Regions from separate parts of the Herbaspirillum sp. C9C3 genome, predicted to be linked through region 1. Evidence: predicted binding sites of a transcription regulator. Region 1 holds the regulator's gene; each other region holds the start of a gene.
The links. Region 1 encodes sigma-54, which starts transcription at its own class of promoters, with help from an activator protein. Its sites were predicted from a motif close to TGGCANGNAANCTGCTTT; they were not measured.
Positions count from the first base shown of each region.

Region 1 (5,960 bases):
TGATCCTGATCGCGGCGGCCCTGGGCAGCTTCTGGGTCATGCAGGTCATGCGCGCCTCCGGCGACCAGCAGCCGGCGCAGCGTCCGCGCGGCAAACCCGACTACTATCTGGAAAACTTCAGCTACGTGAAGATGGGTCCGACCGGCCTGCCGCGCTATGACGTTTCCGGCGTCAAGATGGTGCACTTCCCCAGCGATGACTCCTTCGAGATCACCAAGCCGGTGGTGCACAACCTGGACCAGAATCAGGCGCCCATGCAGCTCTATTCGGATACCGCACGGGTCACCGACGACCAGACCCAGATCCACATGTACGGCAATGCCAATGCAATCCGCGCGCCCTACAAGGGCCGCGAAGAAATGCACCTGGTCTCGCAATACCTGCTGCTGTTACCCGATGATGAAATCGTCAAGACCGACAAGCCGGTCGCCATGACCATGGGGACCACGCGCCTCAATGGGGTGGGCATGGTGGCCAACAATGCGACGCAGGTGGTGCAGCTGCTCGGCAATGTACGCGGCTATTACGAGCCCGCACCGAAGAAACGCTAAGCCGGTTCAGTCCCGGACAAGAACGCCAAGAATCGAACAGACAGGAAACCAATGAAACGCTCACTCTTACTGCCGATGCTGATGCTGGCTGCCGTGTGCGGTGTGGCCAACGCCGAGAAGGCGGACTCCACCAAGCCCACCAACATCGAGGCAGACCAGATGGTCTATGACGACGTGCGCCAGGTGAAGACCTTCACCGGCAACGTCGTGATGACACGTGGCACCCTGATCATCAAGGCCGGCCGCGTGGTATTGACGACCGATCAGTACGGTTATGAAAATGCGGTGCTGTATGCCGCGCCTGGTGCGCTGGCAACCTTCCGCCAGAAGCGTGACGGCGGCCCCAATCTGTGGATCGAAGGCCAGGCCGAGCGCATCGAGTATTCGGAGCAGACGGAAGTGTCCAAGCTGTTCCAGCGCGCCCACATCCAGCGCATGGACGGCGACCGCATCACCGATGAAGTCAACGGCGAATTCATTTCCTATGACAGCCGCGCCGAATTCTATTCGGTCAACAACACTGCCAGCGGCCAGAGCAAGCCGGGCGCGGGCCGCATCACGGCCGTGATCCAGCCCAAGAACCCGCCGCCGGCCACGGACGCCCAGCCCGCAGCACCGGCCCAGCCGGCAGCGCGTCGTCAGAACGGAAAGGACCAGTAAGGATGGTAGCCAGTTCGCTGGTCGTTCGCGGCCTGAAGAAAAGTTACGGCGCGCGCCAGGTGGTGCGCGATGTCTCGATGGAAGTGCGCAGCGGCGAAGTGGTCGGCCTGCTCGGCCCCAATGGTGCCGGCAAGACCACCTCGTTCTACATGATCGTGGGGCTGGTACCCTCCGATGGCGGCGAGATCGACCTGGATGGCGCGCCCATTTCGCGCATGCCCATTCACAAGCGCGCCACCATGGGCCTGTCCTACCTGCCGCAGGAAGCCTCGGTGTTTCGCAAGCTGACGGTGGAAGACAACATCCGCGCCGTGCTGGAGCTGCGCCAGGAAGACGGCAAGCCGCTCTCGCGCGATGAAATCGAGGGCCGCCTCAACAACCTGCTGCACGAACTGCAGATCGAAAAGCTGCGCGAAAGCCAGGCCCTGTCACTGTCGGGCGGTGAGCGCCGACGCGTCGAGATCGCTCGCGCGCTGGCCACCGATCCGCGCTTCGTGCTGCTCGATGAACCGTTTGCCGGTATCGACCCGATTGCGGTGATCGAGATCCAGCGTATCGTGCGCTTCCTCAAGGAGCGCGGCATCGGCGTGCTCATCACCGACCACAACGTGCGCGAGACGCTGGGCATCTGCGATCGCGCCTACATCATCAACCAGGGCACGGTGCTGGCCAGCGGCAATCCGGAAGAGATCATTGCCAACGAGTCGGTACGCCGCGTCTATCTGGGCGAGCACTTCCGCATGTAAGCAGCACAGTCGCCCTACGTATCGAGCATCACCGACACCCAGGCATCACGCAACGACAGGCACAGCAACCCGCGGGCCACGCCGCTTTCAGAAAGACAGATGAAACAGTCGCTCCAGTTACGTACCTCGCAGCACCTCGCATTGACGCCGCAACTGCAGCAGTCGATCAGGCTGCTGCAACTGTCGACGCTGGAACTGCACCAGGAACTGGAACAGATCCTCTCCGACAATCCCCTGCTGGAGCGTCTCGATGACGCTCTCGACAATTCGGTGCGTCTGCTGGCCGACGGTGCCGTCTCCAGTTCGCCTTCCAGTGGCGTGGCCGACACCCCTCATGAAAACAGCGGCGAAGCGACGCCCGCTGCCAGCGATGGCGATTCCAGCTTCGAGTACCAGGACAACAATCCGGACACCGGTGTCACCGGTGATGCCGACTGGAGCTTCGATGACGTCGCCCGCAGCGGCAAGTCACCCGATGACGACGATGCCCGCCCGCAGCTGGAAGCCCATGAACTGACCCTGCGCGAACACCTGCTGGAACAGATCCGCGTGACTGCGCGCACCCTGCGCGATCGTGCGCTGCTGGAACTGCTCACCGATGCGCTCGACGAGAGCGGCTATCTGGAAGAACCGCTGGAGGACATCCTCGCGCGCCTGCCTGAAGAGCTGGGTATCGACATGGAAGAGCTGTCGATTTCGCTCAAGCTGCTGCAGAGCCTGGACCCGGCCGGCGTGGGCGCGCGCAGTGCCGGCGAATGCCTGGCCTTGCAGATCCGCCGCCTGCCCAAGATCCCCTTTGTCACGCGCAAGCTGGCGCTGAGGATCGTTGAGGATTACCTGCCGCTGTTCGCCCAGCGCGACTTCAACAAGATCAAGAAGGCCCTCGATTGTGACGACGAAGACCTGCGTGAAGCCCAGGCCGTGATCCGCCAGTGCCGTCCGCATCCGGGTGCCGAATTCGCGCGTGACGCCTCGGACTACGTGGTGCCGGACGTGATTGTCAAGCAGACAAAGAACGGCTGGCAGGTCATGCTCAACCATGAGGTCATGCCCAAGCTGCGCGTCAATGCGATGTACGCCAGTGCCTTGAAGCAGGCCAAGGGCGAAGGTTCGCTGTCCTCGCAGTTGCAGGAAGCCAAGTGGCTCATCAAGAACATGCGGCAACGTTTCGATACGATTTTGCGCGTCGCGCAGGCTATTGTGGAACGTCAAAGAAACTTCTTTTCCCATGGTGCAGTGGCCATGCGCCCCCTTGTGCTGCGTGAAATTGCTGATACACTGGGTCTACACGAGAGCACCATCTCTCGCGTGACGACTCAGAAATACATGCTCACTCCGCATGGTATGTTTGAGTTGAAATACTTCTTCGGTAGCCACGTCGCGACTGAAACCGGAGGCGAAGCTTCCTCCACCGCGATACGGGCGCTGATCAAACAGTTGATAGGAGCCGAAAACCCGCAGACCCCATTATCCGATAGCAAGATTGCGGATATGCTGGCAGAACAAGGCATGGTGGTCGCGCGACGCACAGTCGCCAAATACCGCGAAGTGTTGAAGATTCCGCCAGTCAATCTCCGCAAGTCCCTCTGAGTTTTTCCTCAGTTTTTCTGCAGTACCGTTGCTGTGTTCAGGCAAGCATCCCGACTGATGCCCACGCCATCCGACACGAAGACCGTGCCCGTGGTACAGCTGCAGCAGGATCGATTGCACGAACCTCCAGTGACTTCACGATAGGAGTCTTGTATGAATCTGACCATCAGTGGACACCACCTCGAACTGACCCCCGCCATCCGGGAATACGTGCAAAGCAAGCTCTCGCGTATCAAGCGCCATTTCGACAACGTGATCGACGTCAGCGTGATCCTGAGCGTAGATAAACTCACAGAAAAGGAAAAGCGCCAAAAAGCGGAAATCAACGTCCACATCAAGGGGAAGGATCTACATGCGGAAAGCATCGCACACGACCTCTACGCTGCCATTGACACCCTGATCGACAAGCTCGATCGCCAGGTCATCAAGCACAAGGACAAGTTGCAGGAGCATCACTCCATTGCCAAGCGCCTGCCGGACGACACGCCCGAGGATGCGGTAGCCGGAGCGGCATAAGCCAGGACACCAACGGCAAGCCACCTCGCAGCCTGCAGGGCTGCTGAGAAAGCCAGCCGGATTTCACGAGGAAGGGGCGCGCAAGCGCCCTTTTTCATTGGGGCCACAGCATCTGTCGATGCCTGTGAAAAACATATAAATCATTACGCAGGGCGACTGCCCGGCAAACCCGGCAGTCAACATTGTTCACCGCTCTGCTTGAATGTCTTGCGCAGCACCCTCATCTACTGCCCAGAGGAAACTGCATACGGTATAAATCATTTCCTTGATGCAATTTCCCGCCGGCTCGGACGGACGAATGGCGTGCTGCCGATTTCAACGCGCCTGCCGGCTTTTCCCTATAATGTCGGGCAATCCCATTTTTAAAGGCACAGCCATGAGCGACGTCCAATCCTGGATCAAAGAAACCGTGACCCAAAACCCTGTGGTGCTGTTCATGAAGGGCACTGCACAGTTCCCGCAATGCGGCTTTTCCGGCAAGGCCATCCAGCTGCTCAAGGCCAGCGGCGCCGAGAACATCGTCACCGTCAACGTGCTGGAAAGCCCCGACGTGCGCCAGGGCATCAAGGAATACTCGAACTGGCCGACCATTCCCCAGCTGTACGTGAAGGGTGAATTCGTCGGTGGCTCCGACATCATGAGCGAGATGTACGCCTCGGGCGAGCTGCAGACCCTGATCAAGGGCTGAGTCTGCCCTGCCCCGTAGAGCGCGCATGAGTGCTTCTTCCAGTCAGCCCCGCCAGCGCCTGATCGTTGCGATCACCGGGGCCACCGGGGCCATCTATGGTGTCCGGCTGCTGGAACACCTGCGCAAGCATGGTCAGGTCGAGACGCATCTGATGGTCTCCGAAGCCGGCGTGCTCAATCTGCACCAGGAACTGGACATGCGGCGCAAGGATGTGGAAGCGCTGGCCGATGTGGTGCACAACGTGCGCGATGTCGGCGCGTGCATCGCCAGTGGCTCGTTCGCCTCTGCCGGCATGGTGGTGGCGCCCTGTTCGATGAAGACCCTGGCCGCCGTGGCGCATGGCCTCTCCGACAATCTCATCACCCGTGCAGCCGATGTGGTGCTCAAGGAACGCCGCCGACTGGTGCTGATGGTGCGCGAGACCCCGTTCAATCTGGCCCATCTGCGCAACATGACGTCGGTCACGGAAATGGGCGGCGTGATCTTCCCGCCCCTGCCCGGCTTCTACCAGCGCCCTGCGTCCATGGAAGAAATGGTGGATCACACGCTGGGGCGCGTGCTGGACATGTTCGGGATTTCCATGCAGTTGACGCCGGAGTGGCAGGGCATGAAGGGCAATCCGGGCTGACGCTCTTCGTGTCCCGCAACATCTCTTCCGACGCCGGATTGCAAATATCTCAGATTGGCGTGGGTCCTGCGCTGTTCATCGGCTAGAGGATCAAGCCTTTCACCGCTTCAGAAAAATGGCCGCAGCTCATCACTGCGGCCATTTCTTCATCTGGCAAAGGAAAGCCGGCTCAACCCCGCCCGATATAGGGCATCTTGGTCGCCATCACGGTCATGAACTGCACATTGGCCTCCAGCGGCAGGCTGTCCATGTAGAGGATGGCCCGGGCCACGTGTTCGGCATCCATGGTCGGCTCGACCTTGGTGGAGCCGTCGGCCTGCAGCGTCCCCTTCTTCATCAGGGTGGTCATGTCGGTGGAGGCATTGCCGATATCGATCTGGCCACAGGCGATGTCATAGGCGCGGCCATCCAGCGAGGTGGCCTTGGTCAGACCCGTGATGGCGTGCTTGGTCGCGGTATAGGATGCCGAGAACGGACGCGGTGCATGCGCCGAAATCGAACCATTGTTGATGATGCGGCCACCGCGCGGCGACTGCTCCTTCATGATGCGGAAGGCTTCCTGGGTGCAAAGGAAAACCCCG
Region 1 is NZ_JABFMQ010000017.1:79,463-85,422, forward strand. It holds gene lptC (LPS export ABC transporter periplasmic protein LptC) at 1-551, shown strand, start outside; gene lptA (lipopolysaccharide transport periplasmic protein LptA) at 603-1,211, shown strand; gene lptB (LPS export ABC transporter ATP-binding protein) at 1,214-1,957, shown strand; gene HNO82_RS16030 (RNA polymerase factor sigma-54) at 2,057-3,547, shown strand; gene hpf (ribosome hibernation-promoting factor, HPF/YfiA family) at 3,701-4,063, shown strand; gene grxD (Grx4 family monothiol glutaredoxin) at 4,440-4,751, shown strand; gene HNO82_RS16045 (UbiX family flavin prenyltransferase) at 4,777-5,379, shown strand; gene HNO82_RS16050 (SDR family oxidoreductase) at 5,549-5,960, opposite strand, start outside.

Region 2 (5,960 bases), on a different contig from region 1:
CAGCAAGCCCACGGCGATTCCCGGGTACCACCAGTTGTAGACGCCCTTGTGCCGCAACACGAAGAACTGCCGGATCAAGGCACCGGCGGCCATGATGCACAACAAGACCACCCAGTTATGCGGCGCGCTGTAGGTCATGCTGTAGTGATTGGACAGCATGGCAAACAGCACTGGCAAAGTGAAGTAGGTATTGTGGACGCTGCGCTGCTTGCCCCGCTTGCCGTGAATTGGATCAGGCGCCTGCCCGGCTCGCATGGAAGCCACCATCTTGCGCTGCCCCGGAATGATCCACACCAGCACGTTCGCGCTCATGATGGTCGCCAGCGAAGCCCCGCTGATGAGGAAGGCAGCGCGCCCCGAGAACAGATGACAAGCCGCCCACACCGACACGATCACCTGCAAGCCCACCAACAGATTGACCAGACGATCCGCCCCCGGCCGATCCCCGATGGTGCTACAGATCGCGTCATAGATCAGCCAGTTGAAGACCAGGAAGGCAATCGCCGTTCCACCCGCCATCGACGCCGACATGTCGAACACATTGCGATCCACCAGGAACACGTTCGCATTGAAGAGATACAGCAGCGAGAACAAGGCAAAGCCTGACAGCCACGTACTGTAGGACTCCCAATAGAACCAGTGCAGATGCTCCGGCAATACCTTGGGTGCAAGAAGATACTTCTGCGGATTGTAGAAACCGCCCCCATGCACCGCCCACAACTCGCCCCCCACCCCCTTCTCCTTCAACTCCGGATCGGTCGGTGCCACCAGACTGTTGTCCAGCCAGACGAAGTAGAACGAAGACCCGATCCAGGCAATCGCCGTGATCACATGCAGCCAGCGCAGCAGCAGATTGAGCCAGTCAAGTAAGTATGCTTCCATGATGCTCCGCTCTCAAATCCCTATCGATGACGAAGGCCGCAACACGCGCACCTCCACCCTGTTCAAAACCCAGCAATTAGATATCAGCCCGACCGATACCATATGCCTGCAAACATATAGACAGCATATGTCTGCACCCATATCAATATGAGCACGCCCGGCCCCACCTGCTGCTATACAGTGTAGCCAATCGCCACCCGACTCACATGTCACTGCTTGCACTGCACCGGACGCCCAACAAAAATGCCGGATCCGAAGACCCGGCATCGCCATGATGCTGCAAGCAGCCGGATCGACCGGACGCTTAGAAGTGGTACTCGGCGCGCACCATCGGGGTCTTGGCCAGCGAACCGGCGACAGTGTTCGGATTGCCGAACTTGTTGCGCCAGTACTGGTACTCCAGACCCACGCGCAGCTTGTTCTTGCCCAAGCCCATGGAGGTACCCAGGTCATACATGACCTGACCATCGAAGTTCACTTCGGGCGAGGTCGGACCACCGAACTCGTTCTTGCCCTTGGCCGCAATATAGTTCATGTAGCCTTCGAAGGCCCAGCCCGAACCACCCAGCGGGATACCCCAGGCCAGGTTCAGCATCGGGTGAGTAGCGTACTCGTAGCGACTCGTCACACCGATGGGCTTGTTGCTCTCGAACAGCGCCAGCACGCTCACGTTCAGGAAACCAGGCACATCCATCATCAGGGTCGGACCGACCACCCACATGCGCTTCTTGGAGGCGTAGCTGTTGTCGTTCTTGGTGTTCCAGTCAAAGCCCAGGGTCAGACCGACACCACGTGCCGGTCCGAAGGAAAGGTCCTTGCCGCTGATCTTGCCGATATCCAGGGTATTGCGATAGACGACGTAGAATTCCGTGGCATTGTCATTCTTGTTGTCCGACAGCAGCATGTCGATGTTGAGGAAATTGGTACCGTACTTGTAACCATCGGAGTGCTGGAGGTTGACGATGTTCTTGCTGATGTCCTTCGAATTGAAGGGCTCGGCAAACTTCGTGCCGTAACGGTAGCCGATCGAGGTGTCCGACCAGTCCAAGGCATGAGCCGACATGCTGATTGCGGACGAAGCAACCACCGCCGCCATCATCCAGTACTTCCCCTTGATACCCTTCTTCATAAGTTTCTCCCTGTATTGCTTGTCTAAAAAAAATGGCTGTTGATCCGGTGCCCGGTTCGCATCCTGCGGCGCACTGCGCTCTCCCCGCCACAGCATCGAGATCCGGACACCTCGTGTGCTTGCCTTCGTCAAATCAGGTCTGGCCCATTGCTGACAGCGCTGCCGACACCCGCACCGACGGCAGCGTTTACGCAAAGCCCGTGCCAGCCCCCAGACCGGCCCCTCCGGCCGACACGCGGCCATGCCCAACGCGAGTGAACTGCCGCCCCGATGGTCAAGGTCGCGCGCGCGCCGGGGCGCAATCCTAGCCGAGTCCGGCCACTTTCCCAAGCCCTCTCACCACTTTCCCCAGCTTGGCTACTCGCATTGTCGACAATCACAACAAGCCGATGCGATACGACAAAAGCCCCCAGGAGGCGCACACCATCGGCCTTCCAGCCCTGCAAGTCCATTTTTTTTAGTGCATCTTTTTCTACTTAGGTGCAGACAAGCACCAAATTGTTGCAAATGAATTTTTTGATTGTCGACAAAAATAACGGGTGCTGTCGATCATCCGGCCCGGCTCTTGCCGACGTCCTTGCGCCTGCAACGGCAGGGCAAGGAGCGCGGACGCGAACTGTCCCCAGGCTTGGCACATTAAATGCTATTGAAGCTGCGGGATCCGACATTCAAACGACCAGGGAAGGAAGTCCACCGTGCAATCCAGCAAGCTCTTCAAACTCGGCATCAGCCTCTTCAGCCTCATGCTGGCCGCCAGCTCCTCGCTGGCCCAGGCGCAGGACACCAAGATCAAGTTCCAGCTGGACTGGCGCTTCGAAGGGCCGGCCGCCCTGTTCCTGGTGGCCAAGTCCAAGGGTTACTTCGCGCAGGAAAAACTGGATGTCACCATCGACGCCGGCAACGGTTCGGGCAACGCCGTCAATCGCGTGGCCTCGGGCACCTATGACATGGGCTTTGCCGACATGGCCGCCCTGATGGAATTCACGGCCAACAACCCCGATGCCCCTGGCAAGCCGGTGGCGGTCATGATGGTCTACAACGACACGCCGGCGGCCGTGTTCTCACTCAAGAAATCCGGCATCAAGAAACCGGCCGATCTGGCCGGCAAGAAACTGGGCGCACCGGTGTTCGATGCCGGTCGCCGTGCCTATCCCATCTTTGCCAAGGCCAATGGCCTGGACGCCGCCAAGGCACAGTGGACCAGCATGGACCCGCCGCTGCGCGAGACCATGCTGGCGCGCGGCGACGTGGATGCCATCACCGGCTTCTACTTCACCTCGCTGCTGAACCTCAATGCGCGCGGCATCAAGGATGACGACATCAACGTGATGATGTATCCGGACTACGGCGTGCGCCTGTATGGCAATGCCATCATCGCCTCCGACACCATGATCAGGAACAAGCCGGAAGCCATCAAGGGCTTCCTGCGCGCCTTCGCCAAGGCCAGCCGCGACGTGATGGCCAACCCGGAAGCGGCCATCAAGGTCTTGAAGGAACGTGACGGCCTGATTGACGAGAAACTGGAACTGCGCCGCCTGAAGCTGGCCATCGCCAGTGCCATCGCCACGCCGCACGCAAAATCGGAAGGCTATGGCCAGGTCTACGGCCCGCGCCTGACCCTCATGGCCTCCCAGGTTTCGGACGCCTATGGCACCAAGACCCGCGTCAACGCCGACAAGATCTGGAATGGCAGTTTCCTGCCGTCCAGGACCGAGCTGGACGTGTTCCCCAAGTAAATCATTTATATCGTTTACTCAACCCATCTTCACCCGACTGCATTCATGAGCGAACCCTTCGTCGATTTCCGCCACGTCTACCTGGCCTATGATGGCGCCGCCGACTTTGCGGTGGAAGACATCGACCTGCAGACCCGCGCCGGTGAATTCATCGCCATCGTCGGGCCCTCCGGCTGCGGCAAGTCGACCTTCATGAAACTGGCCACGGGCTTGAAACAACCCAATCGCGGCAGCGTGGTGATCAATGGCCAGACGGTCAGCGGGCCGCTCAAGTTCGTCGGCATGGCCTTTCAGGCGCCCACCCTGTTGCCGTGGCGCACGACACTGGAGAACGTGCTGCTGCCGCTGGAAATCGTCGAGCCCTACCGGCACGACTTCAAGCAAAAGAAGGCCGAATACATCGAGCGTGCAAAGAAGTTGCTCAAGACCGTGGGGCTGGACGGTTATGCCGACAAGTTTCCGTGGCAACTCTCGGGTGGCATGCAGCAGCGTGCCTCGATCTGCCGCGCGCTGATCCATGAACCCAAGATGCTGTTGCTGGACGAGCCCTTCGGCGCGCTCGATGCCTTCACCCGCGAAGAACTGTGGTGCGTGCTGCGCGACCTGTGGGCCGAGCGCCGCTTCAACGTCATCCTGGTCACGCACGACCTGCGCGAGGCGGCCTTCCTGGCCGACACCATCTACGTGATGAGCAAGCGGCCAGGCCGTATCGTGGTTCGACGCGACAATCCGCTGCCGCGCCCCTGCCCGCTGGAAACCACCTATACCGACGGCTTCAACGCGCTGGTACATGAGCTGCGCGAGCACATCGGCCACGTGCGCAATACCTGACCACCCACGGCCCGGCCAAGGAAACTCATGAAAACTCCGTTCAACGGCAAACTCAATCGCGCCGCCACCACGCTGGCGCCCTGGTTCCTCCTCGTCGCCATCCTGGGCGTGTGGCAGTTCATCTGCAGCGTGTGGCAGGTCTCCGACTTCATCTTCCCCAGTCCGGCCTCCATCCTGCAGGCCATGGTGGATTACGCCGGCCCGATTACCGAGCACGCGCTTTCTACCTTTTGGGTCACCATGGTGGGCTTCGCCATCGCCGTGGTGGTCGGTGTGACGCTGGGCCTGGTGATCGGATCTTCACCCATGCTGTATGCCGCCGCCTATCCGCTCATGACGGCCTTCAATGCCTTGCCCAAGGCGGCTTTCGTGCCGGTGCTGGTGGTCTGGTTCGGCATCGGTGCGGGACCGGCGATCCTGACAGCCTTCCTGATTTCCTTCTTCCCGATCATGGTCAACATCGCCACCGGCCTGGCCACGCTGGAACCGGAGCTGGAAGACGTGTTGCGGGTACTGGGTGCACGCCGCATGGACATCCTGCTCAAGGTCGGCCTGCCGCGCTCCATGCCCTACTTCTTTGCCTCGCTGAAGGTGGCCATCACGCTGGCCTTCGTGGGCTCGACCGTCTCTGAAATGAATGCCTCCAACCAGGGCATCGGCTACCTGCTGGTCTCGGCCGGCTCCTCGATGAAGATGCCGCTGGCCTTTGCCGGGCTGGTGGTGATCGGTGCCATGGCCATGGCCATGTACGAGCTCTTTGCCATCATCGAGAAACGCACCACCGGTTGGGCGCATCGCGGAAAATGAGGTAAATCCGGCTTTGCGCTGCCGTCGCGGCGGAAATCCCGGCAAAAGCGGTATGCGGCGCAGCGCAATTTGTCTATGATGTCGCGCGTGCGAGCCGCCGGGGGCGCTCGCGGTGGCCGCAGGCACGCGGACCGCTGCAATACGACATGACGACAACCATCACCACAGGGAAATCACGTGAGCGCAGTTCCACTCCGTCTTGAAATCAACCAGGTACGCAAGGCCTATCCGGGCGTGCTGGCCAATGACGATGTCAGCCTGGCGGTGGCGCCCGGCGAGATCCACGCCGTGCTGGGGGAGAACGGTGCGGGCAAGTCCACCCTGATGAAGATCATCTTCGGCGCGGTCAAGCCCGATGCCGGCGAAATCCGCTGGAACGGAGAGGCGGTACAGATCGCCAATCCGCAGGTGGCGCGCAAGCTGGGCATTGCGATGGTGTTCCAGCATTTCTCGCTGTTCGACACCCTCACCGTGACCGAGAACATCGCCCTCGGTCTGGACGCCAGGACCGATCTGAAGGAACTGGCCGAACGCATCACCCGCACCGGCGAAAAATACGGCCTGGAGCTGGAACC
Region 2 is NZ_JABFMQ010000030.1:4,851-10,810, reverse strand. It holds gene HNO82_RS19890 (urate hydroxylase PuuD) at 1-882, opposite strand, end outside; gene HNO82_RS19885 (outer envelope protein) at 1,187-2,011, opposite strand; gene HNO82_RS19880 (ABC transporter substrate-binding protein) at 2,707-3,747, shown strand; gene HNO82_RS19875 (ABC transporter ATP-binding protein) at 3,793-4,578, shown strand; gene HNO82_RS19870 (ABC transporter permease) at 4,606-5,385, shown strand; gene HNO82_RS19865 (ABC transporter ATP-binding protein) at 5,563-5,960, shown strand, end outside.
Region 2: the regulator sigma-54 is predicted to act here: its motif matches at 2,200-2,217, upstream of HNO82_RS19885 (outer envelope protein).

Region 3 (5,960 bases), on a different contig from region 1:
CCCCGCATGCGGCTGACGTGGCCATGTCGGACTTCGCCAATGGGCTGTGGAAAAGCCAGGTGCGCTTTATCGGTGCCGGCATGATCGGCGTGGCGGCGGTCTGGACCCTGGCCACGCTCTTCAAACCCATGCTCGAAGGCGTCAAGGCCTCGCTGTCGACGCTCGCGCGGCGCCAGCAGGGCAGCACCGAGCGCACCGATCAGGACATGTCGCCGCGCTGGATCATCGCCATCAGCCTGGCCATGATTGCGCTGCTGGCGGTGGTGTTTGCCTCCTTCCTGTCGGAGGCGCCGGTGTCGCCGGCGCTGTTCATCGGGCTGATCGTCTATGCGGTGGTGTTTGCCTTCGTGTTCGGCTTCCTGGTGGCGGCGGCCTGCGGCTACATGGCCGGGCTCATCGGTTCCTCCTCCAGCCCGATTTCCGGTATCGGCATCGTGGCGGTGATTCTGGTGTCGGTGCTGCTGCTGGTCTCGGGTGCGGTCGATCCGCTGCTGGCCACCCCCGACGGCAGCAAGCTGGCCATCGCGGTGGCGCTGTTCGTGACCGCCGCCATCATCGCGGTGGCCGCCATTGCCAATGACAACCTGCAAGACCTGAAGACCGGCCAGCTGGTCGGCGCCACGCCCTGGCGCCAGCAGGTGGCGCTGCTGGTCGGTTGCGTGGTGGGTGCGCTGATCATTCCTCCGGTGCTCAATCTGCTCTACAACGCCTACGGCTTCACCGGTGCCCTGCCGCGCGCCGGCATGGATGCGGCGCAGGCCCTGGCGGCGCCACAAGCCACGCTGATGACGGCCATCGCGACCGGCATCTTCACCCGTGAGCTGAACTGGACCATGCTGGGCGTGGGGGTGGCGCTGGGCATCGTGCTCATCGTCATCGACTGGCTGCTGGCCCGTCGTGGCGGTGTGGCGCGCCTTCCGGTGCTGGCGGTAGGCATCGGCATCTACCTGCCGCCGATGGTCAGTAGCGCCCTGTTCCTGGGGGCCTTGCTGGGCTGGCTGATTGAACGCGCATTGCGGCGTCGTGCGCTGGCCGCTGGTGCCGATCCGCAGGCCTATGCGGACCAGCCGCGTCAGCGTGGCATTCTGGTGGCATCCGGCCTGATCGTCGGGGAGAGTCTGGTCGGCGTGCTCTTGGCGGCCATCATCGGCTTTACCGGCAAGGATGCACCGCTGGCCGTGGTGTCGGGCGCGTTTGAGTCGACCGCACAGTGGCTTGGACTGGTCGCGCTGGCGCTGGTACTGATCGCCTTTGCGCGGCGCATCCTGCCGGCGCGCTGAAGAGGCCCTAATACCCGCCCAGCATGCGCCGATACTGGACCGCCTCGGCCACGTGCGTCTGCAGGATGTGTTGGGCATCGGCCAGGTCGGCGATGGTGCGGGCCAGTTTCAGCACCCGGTGATAGGCCCGCGCCGACCAGTTCAGCCGCAGCATGGCGGCCTGCAGCAGTTGGGCTGCGGCATCGTCGTGCTGGCAGTACCGGTCGATCTGGCTGCCACCGAGCTGGCTGTTGGGTTTGCCTTGGCGTTGCCACTGGCGTTCGAAGGCGCGTGCGACGCGCTTCGCGATGGCGGCGCTGGATTCGCCCGGCTGCTGGCTGGCCAGTTCGGCGGGGCTCAGGGCGCTCACATGGATCTGCATGTCGATGCGGTCCAGCAGCGGACCGGACAGGCGCGCCTGGTAGCGCTTGACCAGCTCGGGCGTACAGCGGCAGCGGCCTTGCGGATCACCATGCAGTCCGCACGGACAGGGATTCATCGCCGCAATGAGCTGGAAGCGCGCCGGGAACCGTGCCTGCCGCGCCGCCCGCGATATCACGATATGCCCCGATTCCATCGGCTGGCGCAGCACGTCAAGCACGCTGCGCGGGTACTCGGCGATCTCGTCGAGGAACAGGACCCCATGATGCGCCAGCGAGATTTCTCCGGGCCGGGGTGAACTGCCGCCGCCGACCAGCGCCACGGCGGAGGCGGTGTGGTGCGGTGCGCGATAGGGGCGTTGGCGCCAGCGATCCATGTCGACACTGCCGCTCAAGGATTGCACCGCCGCTGACTCCAACGCCTCTTCCAGCGTCATCGGCGGCAGGATGCCGGGCAAGCGCGTGGCCAGCATCGACTTGCCGGCACCGGGTGGCCCGACCAGCAGGATGCTGTGCTGGCCGGCCGCGGCCACTTCCATCGCGCGTCGCGCCTGTAACTGCCCTTTGATGTCGCTGAAATCCGGATAGGTCGGCACGTCCACTGCCGACCGTGGCGGGTGCCGCTGCAGCCGGGCCGCAGGGTCGCGCGTACTGAAGTGGCTGCAGACCTCCAGCAAGGACCTGGCGGGAAGGATGTGCGCCTCGGGCAGCAGTGCCGCTTCGTCGGCATTGGCCGCCGGCAGGATGAAGCTGCGTGGCTGGCCGTGTTCCTGGTGCTCCCGCTGGATGGCGCAGGTCATGGCCAGCGCGCCGCGAATGGGCAGCAACTGGCCCGACAGCGACAGCTCTCCCGCATATTCATGATCGTCCAGCCGGTCCGCAGGAATCTGCTCGGAGGCGGCCAGGATGCCCAGCGCAATGGGCAGATCGAAGCGTCCGGATTCCTTGGGCAGGTCGGCCGGAGCGAGGTTGACGGTGATGCGGCGGGCAGGGAATTCAAACCGGGCGTTTTGCAGCGCTGCCCGAACGCGATCACGGGCTTCCTTGACCTCGGCTTCGGGGAGCCCGACGATGGTAAAGGCCGGCAAGCCATTGGCCAGGTGCACCTCGACCGTCACAGGCGGGGCGCTCATGCCGGCCAGGGCGCGGCTGCGCAAGACTGCCAGGCTCATCGCAATGCGCCCGGCAGCTTGTCAGCAGGAAGAAGGGAAGGGGGAGAAAAAGAGAAAAGTGTCCGGGCCAGGATCATGGAGTCTGTTTTTGCTGAGCCTCAAGCTCGGCAACACGCGCTTCCAGCGCCTCCAGGCGGGCACGGGTCTTGGCCAGCACCTGGGCCTGGACGTCGAATTCCTCGCGCGTGACCAGGTCCAGCTTGGCAAAACCCTGACTCAGCATGGCCTTGACGTTCTTCTCGATGTCCTTGGCCGGAGAGTTCTCGATCGCCTTGTTGATCTTGGATTGCAGGTCTTCAAAAAATGGGGGCTTGTCCATGTCGGATCTCCTTGGCTGATAGCTGTACTGCAAGTTTAGCGGTTTCCCGCTCATCCTCAAACCGCGATGTCCTGTACAGACTGCATTTTTGTGCACAGGTGCCGTCACGAGGTTGAATTTTCTTTCGAGAAATGCGCCGACTTGGTGATCCTGGCCTCGCCCACCACCCACGCACCAAAATGTGATTGCCGCGTCCGATGCAGGTTTGACAAAAAACAAGCAATATCGCACCAATGACGTGCATCGACAGGTTTGATGCACTATTTTGAAGCTGTTCTCGAAAAAAATCGTTGCAAATCTCTGGTTTCACGCAAAAAGACAAGTCTGCCTTGCCGAACGGACATGGCACGGCTCCTGCTAAAGGGTTTGGGCAAAGACAAAAAAACGACTTTATTGTTCAAACATAAACCAGAGGGAAAGTCATGAAGAAACTGATTCTTGCAACAGCCATCGCCGCATCCTTCGTTTCTACCGTGGCCCGCGCCGAAGACGCCAAGCCGGATAATGAATTGAGCTTCAACGCCGCCGTGGTGAGCGACTACCGCTACCGCGGCCTGACCCAGACCCGTTTCGACCCGGCGCTGCAGGTTGGTGCTGACTACACGCACAACCCGACCGGTCTGTACGCCGGCACCTGGCTGAGCAACATCAAGTGGATCAAGGACGCCGGCACCCTCACCGGTACCGATACCAAGGGTAACGTCGAGTGGGACATCTACGGCGGCAAGCGCGGTGACATCGGCGGCGGTTTCACCTATGACGTCGGCGGCCTGTACTACTACTACCCGGGCAACACCCTGGCCAACAGCGGCGCCAAGAACGCCAATACCTTCGAACTGTACGGTCAGGTCGGTTACGGTCCGGCCTACTTCAAGTATTCGCAATCGCTGACCAACCTGTTCGGCGCCGTCAACAGCAAGTACAGCCAGTACTTCGATCTGGGTGCCAACATCGAGACCTACTATGGCGTCATGCTCGGTCTGCACCTCGGTCACCAGAACGTGCGTGGCAACCCCGGCCAGTTCAGCTATACCGACTGGAAGGTCGGCCTGTCCAAGACCTTCGACGACGCTGCCGGCATCACCCTGGGCCTGGCCTATGTCGGTACCGACCTGAAGGACGGCGTGACGACCACCCCGGCATCGGATGGCACCAAGAACGTCGGCAAGAACGGCTTCGTCTTCTCCATCAGCAAAACTTTCTAACAAGAGGTTCGTATGAAACTGATCACAGCGATCATCAAACCGTTCAAGCTGGACGAGGTGCGTGAAGCCCTCTCCGCGATCGGTGTGCAAGGCATCACCGTGACTGAAGTCAAGGGCTTCGGTCGTCAGAAAGGCCATACCGAGCTGTATCGCGGTGCCGAGTATGTGGTCGATTTCCTGCCCAAGACCAAGATCGAGGCGGCCGTCGACGACGCCATCGTCGAACGCGCCCTGGAAGCCATCGAGACTGCTGCCCGCACCGGCAAGATCGGCGACGGCAAGATCTTCGTCCAGGACCTGCTGGATGTGATCCGTATCCGCACCGGCGAGACCGGTAAAGACGCTCTGTAAAAAAGGGGAATTCTAATGAGCATGAAGAAAATGTTTTCCGGCGCGCTCGCCATTGGCGCGCTGTTGTTGGCGGTAGGCTTTACCGCTCCGGCCCAGGCGCAGGACGCGCCCAAGCCTGAAGCCGCAGCGGCCACCGCCGCTGCCCCGGCCGCTGCCGCTCCGGCTGCGCCCAAGGCTGACGCCGCTGCCCCGGCGGCGGCTCCCGCCGCACCGGCCGCTGCTGCTGCCGCGCCGGCACCGGTGCCCAACAAGGGCGATACCGCCTGGATGCTGGTCTGTACCGCCTTCGTCATCCTCATGACCCTGCCTGGCCTGGGTCTGTTCTACGGCGGCCTGGTCCGCAGCAAGAACATGCTGTCGGTGCTGATGCAGTGCTTCATGATCTTCTCGCTGATCTACATCCTGTGGTTCGTCTACGGCTACAGCATCGCGTTCACCGAGGGCAATGCCTTCTTCGGCGGATTCGACCGACTGTTCCTGCACGGCTTGACGGGTGACTCCAACACCGGCACCTTCAGCAAGGGCGTGGTCATTCCGGAACTGGTCTTCGTGGCCTTCCAGGGTGCGTTTGCCGCCATCACCGTGGCGCTGATCATCGGTTCCTTCGCCGAACGCGTGAAGTTCTCGGCGGTGATCCTGTTCTCGATCCTGTGGTTCACCTTCTCCTACCTGCCGATGGCCCACATGGTCTGGTTCTGGCCGGGTCCGGACGCCTTCACCGACGCTGCTGCCGCTGAAAAGGCGACCGCCATCTCGGGCTGGCTGTTCCAGAAGGGCGCGCTGGATTACGCTGGTGGCACCGTGGTGCACATCAACGCCGCCATTGCCGGCCTGGTCGGTTCCTACGTGATCGGCAAGCGTATCGGTTTCGGCAAGGAAGCCTTCAAGCCCCATAGCCTGACCCTGACCATGGTCGGTGCCTCGTTGCTGTGGTTCGGCTGGTTCGGCTTCAACGCCGGTTCCGGTCTGGAAGCCAACGGCACTGCTGCCCTGGCCTTCGTCAACACCATCCTGGCTACTGCTGCTGCCGTGCTGTCCTGGAGCTTCGGCGAATGGATCGGCAAGGGCAAGCCTTCCATGCTGGGTGCCGCTTCCGGTGCCGTCGCTGGCCTGGTGGCGATCACCCCGGCCGCTGGCTTCGTGGGCGTCATCGGCGCCGTGGTCATGGGCCTGATCGCTGGTCTGCTGTGCCTGTGGGGCGTGAGCGGTCTGAAGAAGATCCTGGGTTCGGACGACGCGCTGGATGTCTTCGGCGTGCACGGCGTGGGCGGCAT
Region 3 is NZ_JABFMQ010000020.1:9,940-15,899, reverse strand. It holds gene HNO82_RS16995 (OPT family oligopeptide transporter) at 1-1,280, shown strand, start outside; gene HNO82_RS16990 (YifB family Mg chelatase-like AAA ATPase) at 1,288-2,811, opposite strand; gene HNO82_RS16985 (accessory factor UbiK family protein) at 2,885-3,130, opposite strand; gene HNO82_RS16980 (TorF family putative porin) at 3,553-4,335, shown strand; gene HNO82_RS16975 (P-II family nitrogen regulator) at 4,348-4,686, shown strand; gene HNO82_RS16970 (ammonium transporter) at 4,702-5,960, shown strand, end outside.
Region 3: the regulator sigma-54 is predicted to act here: its motif matches at 3,474-3,491, upstream of HNO82_RS16980 (TorF family putative porin).